2 regions of the Vibrio sp. 1978 genome follow, and region 2 is predicted to be linked to the other one. Evidence: riboswitches for the same ligand, from Rfam matches in the RefSeq annotation. Region 2 holds a riboswitch; the other holds the start of a gene.
What was found. Region 2 has a riboswitch for cyclic di-GMP ahead of R8N49_RS05215 (TfoX/Sxy family DNA transformation protein). Riboswitches for the same ligand answer to the same signal wherever they lie in the genome.

Region 1 (2,202 bases), on a different contig from region 2:
ATCCGTATTTATAATCCGATCAAGCAAGCCCAAGAACATGATCCTGACGGCACGTTCATCTACAAGTGGGTACCTGAATTGCAAATGGTTCCTCCCCCTCTTTTATTCGAGCCTTGGACAATGACCCAGATGGAAGCTGTCATGTATCAGTTGCAGCCAGATAGCCGTTACCTTGCACCTATTATCACACCAGACAACGCAGCTAAGGCAGCAAGAGAGCGCTTATGGACGTGGCGGAAACGAGCCGATGTGAAACAAGAAGGCAGACGAATTCTTGCGCGACATGTTAGACCCTCAAAAGAAAGTAGGACGCGATGATCATCTCTCAATCACAATGCGTACAAATGCAAACACACTCCAGGGAACCAGTTGTACCCTCAACTAGTAAGGAACACATTATGTTCAAACGTATCTTAGTTATCGCGGCGACACTGATGGTGACGTTATCTTTTATGCTTCCCGTCAAGGCTCATGAGCATGGCATGATGAAAGCCGATATTGTCGACGTTGCCGCTGAAAACGGCTCTTTCAATACGCTTGTTGCTGCGGTAAAAGCAGCGGGCTTGGTTGACACTCTCAAAGGGGAAGGCCCATTTACTGTTTTTGCACCAACGGATGACGCTTTTGCAAAACTGCCAGACGGCACAGTCGACATGCTCTTAATGCCGGAAAACAAAGACAAGTTAGTATCTGTTTTGACTTATCACGTCGTCCCAGGGAAAGTGATGGCTGCCGATGTTGTTAAGCTAGACAAAGCGACTACGGTTCAGGGGCAAGATGTGATGATTAAAACCATGGGCGATAAAGTCATGGTTAACGATGCAAATGTCATTGCAACCGATGTGAAAGCTAAAAACGGTGTCATTCACGTGATTGATACTGTCATCATGCCGAAATAACACCATTCAAAGGGCGGTACACTCCGCCCTTTAGACAGAACTTCTTCCACCCTTAGCACGATTCCTCTCCACTTATCCCCAACAAACCCCCACTCATTCACGATGACTATAAAAAAGATAAAAACAAAATTAAAATCAATACCTTGCAAGACAACACTGCACAATATTGACGAGGTTAAGATATCGTTATCTTTCAATTTGAGAACAGGATTCCATGTCAGTGACGTTTACTTTTCCACATGTAAATTCTTAAGCTAAATTTTGGCTGCTCAATCACATTTCGGCAAACCATTCGAAAGGGTGGGACGCAAAGCTTCCGGTCTGTCAGCATTTAAAAATCTAAAAGAATGCTCATGATAGCGGGGTTACCATGACGCAGTGTTACAGAAGTCCAATTTCTGTAGAGTTGCTTTATGCTCAGCATGCGCCGGAGTGTGACATTAGTTTGTCAGCCATAACAGAGGACATGTGATGAAATCATTTCCAACCAAATCCGTACTCGCGTTAGCACTTGCAAGCATTAGCTCAGGTGCTGCGGCTCACGGTTATGTATCAGAAACCAATGGTGGTGTCGCTGCAAGTCGCTCGGCACTATGTAAGTATCCAACGCCAGATACTAACGAAAAAAATAATAACTGCGGTGCGATTCAATATGAACCGCAAAGCGTTGAAGGCCCTGATGGCTTTCCCGAAACAGGGCCTCGCGATGGTAAAATAGCGAGTGCCGAAACCGCTTTAGCAGCTGCCCTTGATGAGCAAACTGCCGACCGCTGGGTAAAACGCCCTATTCAAGCAGGTACACAAACTTTTGAATGGACATTTACCGCTAACCACGTGACGCGCGACTGGAAATATTACATCACCAAGCCTGATTGGAACCCAAACGCTTCACTATCACGAGACTCTTTTGATCTAACTCCTTTCTGTGTCATCGACGGCAATATGGTTCAACCCCCGAAACAGGTAAGCCATCAATGTAATGTGCCTACTCGCGAGGGATACCATGTCATCCTGGCAGTATGGGATGTTGGCGACACTGCAGCCTCATTTTATAACGTGATCGATGTGAAATTTGATGGTGACAGTCCCGTTATTCCAGATTGGAAGCAAGGCGGTCAAATTATTCCTACAATGGATTTAAATATTGGGGATTCGGTTTATACACGCGTATTTGATCAAGCAGGTGAAAACGTGGCGTATAGAACTGAACTAGAAATTACCGATGCAGCAATGGGCCAAGCGAAAAACTGGTCTTACGCACTCGCGACTAAGCTAAACCAAAAACAAGCAAAACTGCAAGCCG
Region 2 (2,202 bases):
TTGGAAATAGTCCCAATAGCGCAAAAGACGCTAATACTGCGGGTGAAACAATGCCCGATAGGCTTTCAATTGTTGCTAATTGAGTACCTGCATTCAGATATACGGCTGTGCCTGGCAGCATACCTATTTGGCTAGTGAGATAAAATCTACCTATAGACATCGGTGTTAAGCCCATCAGTAAGTTGATTAGAAAGAAAGGGAATACAGGGATTAGACGCAAGGAAAATAGATAAAAAGCTCCGTCTTTTTCAACACCTTGATTAATTGCGTTGAGTTTATTTCCGAATTTGTTTTGTACCCAGTCACGCAATAAGTATCGGCTGCTCAAGAAGGCCAGTGTTGCCCCCATAGTGCTAGCGAAAGAAACAAGTAGCAAGCTTGTCCAAAAACCAAATAAGGCTGCACCAAGTAAGGTGACTACTGCCGCTCCTGGGATAGAAAAAGCGGTAATTGCAATGTAGGTAAAAAAGTAAATCGCAGCCGAGAATACAAAATTCTGATCGATGTATGTAGTTAGTGCTTCTTGTTGGGCTTTTGCATTCTCTAAGGTTAAATACTGGCCAAAGTTAATACCTAAAAAGACGATAGCCGCTAGTAGGATGAGACCTAATATCAGTTTCTTATTCATAATTTTGATTCCAATTTGGGATATATGTAATAAGACAGTAGGAAAACCGAAAAAATTTCACAAAAAAACCGCAGATTAGACTGCGGTTTTACAAGATAGTTTTTAGGCCGACTTTTATTGGAGGCCGTTCATCAACTCATCTCGGCGAGCTTGAGGTACCACACTCCAATGAGTGCCGTTGATAGCACCTTCTAGTGCCCATAGCAACTCAATGTTGACGGTTGCAGAGTGCGTATCTCTTATCGCTTTATAGGCGTTAAGCGCACCTTCCTCTTCAAGCTTCTCTACGGATTCGATGCCGGCTTTTTTTAGCATGCGCTCGGTAGCCAGTCGTAAGTTAGGCAAATCTTTCAAACGGTTAGGCTTTGTACTTGCTTGCTGTTCTTTCTCAAGCTTTGCCTTTTTCAATGATTGATTCGCTACTTCGATTAAGCGTTCGCTTGATTCCCATAAATCGCTGGAAATAGCGTAGTACTTTGTAACGACTGGGAAGCCACGTTTTTTATAAACGTAAGGCTTTAGCCCTTGTTTCTCGAAGTCAGATGAAGTTTTTTGGTCTGCTCTGATATGAAGCTGATTGTTTACCACTAGTGCAAACATTGTTTCATCAGCGAATAGTCCGAAGCCACCAAACATTGAGCGCGACTTGATATTACCAAGTGCCTCAAATAGCTTCATAGAGTCTTTGAGTATCGGTTTATCCATGTTTTGTTATCTCGGTGTAATTAATATTACGCCACCAAAAGTCAGGTCCGAGAGAGTAGCAAACATGCGTAAAAACAATGTCATTACAGAGTAAAGTCATTGCTTACACACTTGCCATCGGTAACCCCGCTACCTTCCATATCGTAATATGGTTCAGGCCGGAGGCTTTGCGTCCCACTCTTTCGAATGGTTTGCCCTGTGCGTGACACAATGAGCATACTTCTTATATTGAATTAACATCACGGTTTAGCGTTAAAAATGTGATTTTGGTTCAATAAAAATGATAGATTGAATGCTCTATTTTGCATATGGAAAGGTGCAAATTGGCCTTTGAAAAGGAGTTCTTAATATATATTACATTTATATAAAACAGGGAGTTAACGTTAGTCAATTGTTATTAGAGCGGTGTGAAGTATTAGAGAATGCTTAATTTTTCCAAAAAAATAAGCGCCCCTGTAGAGCGCTTATTTAACACGGTTAAATACAGTAAAATTTAGTTCATTTTTTTCACAGTATTTCGAATTACAAGCTCAGGTTGCATTTCGAAAATTCGTTTTTCGTGTTCTTTATCTTTGATACGCTCAAGTAGAATTTCGAATGCATTTTTACCAACACGACGTTTAGGTTGGTGGATAGTCGTTAGCGGTGGAGAGAAGTATTCTGCAAGCTCGATGTTGTCGTAGCCGATCACTGAAATATCTTCAGGAATTTTGATCCCGTTTTGTTGCAAGCGGCTCATTAGGCCTAGAGCCATTGTGTCGTTAAAACAGAATACCGCCGTCGGGCGCTTGTCCATTGCGGTAATTTTATCTGCAACTAATACGGCCGTATCACATTCAAAGTTACCTTCAAGGATCCAGTCTTCATTT

Region 1: linked by a shared signal. The riboswitch ahead of gbpA (N-acetylglucosamine-binding protein GbpA) and the one ahead of R8N49_RS05215 (TfoX/Sxy family DNA transformation protein) in region 2 are both predicted to bind cyclic di-GMP.

What each region holds. Positions count from the first base shown of each region.
Region 1 covers NZ_JAWPOP010000019.1:50,127-52,328, reverse strand. The annotation lists gene R8N49_RS17600 (cryptochrome/deoxyribodipyrimidine photo-lyase family protein) at 1-318, shown strand, start outside; gene R8N49_RS17595 (fasciclin domain-containing protein) at 399-899, shown strand; cyclic di-GMP riboswitch class I at 1,172-1,272, shown strand; gene gbpA (N-acetylglucosamine-binding protein GbpA) at 1,371-2,202, shown strand, end outside.
Region 2 covers NZ_JAWPOP010000003.1:321,772-323,973, reverse strand. The annotation lists gene R8N49_RS05220 (TVP38/TMEM64 family protein) at 1-628, opposite strand, end outside; gene R8N49_RS05215 (TfoX/Sxy family DNA transformation protein) at 743-1,333, opposite strand; cyclic di-GMP riboswitch class I at 1,450-1,539, opposite strand; gene purR (HTH-type transcriptional repressor PurR) at 1,827-2,202, opposite strand, start outside.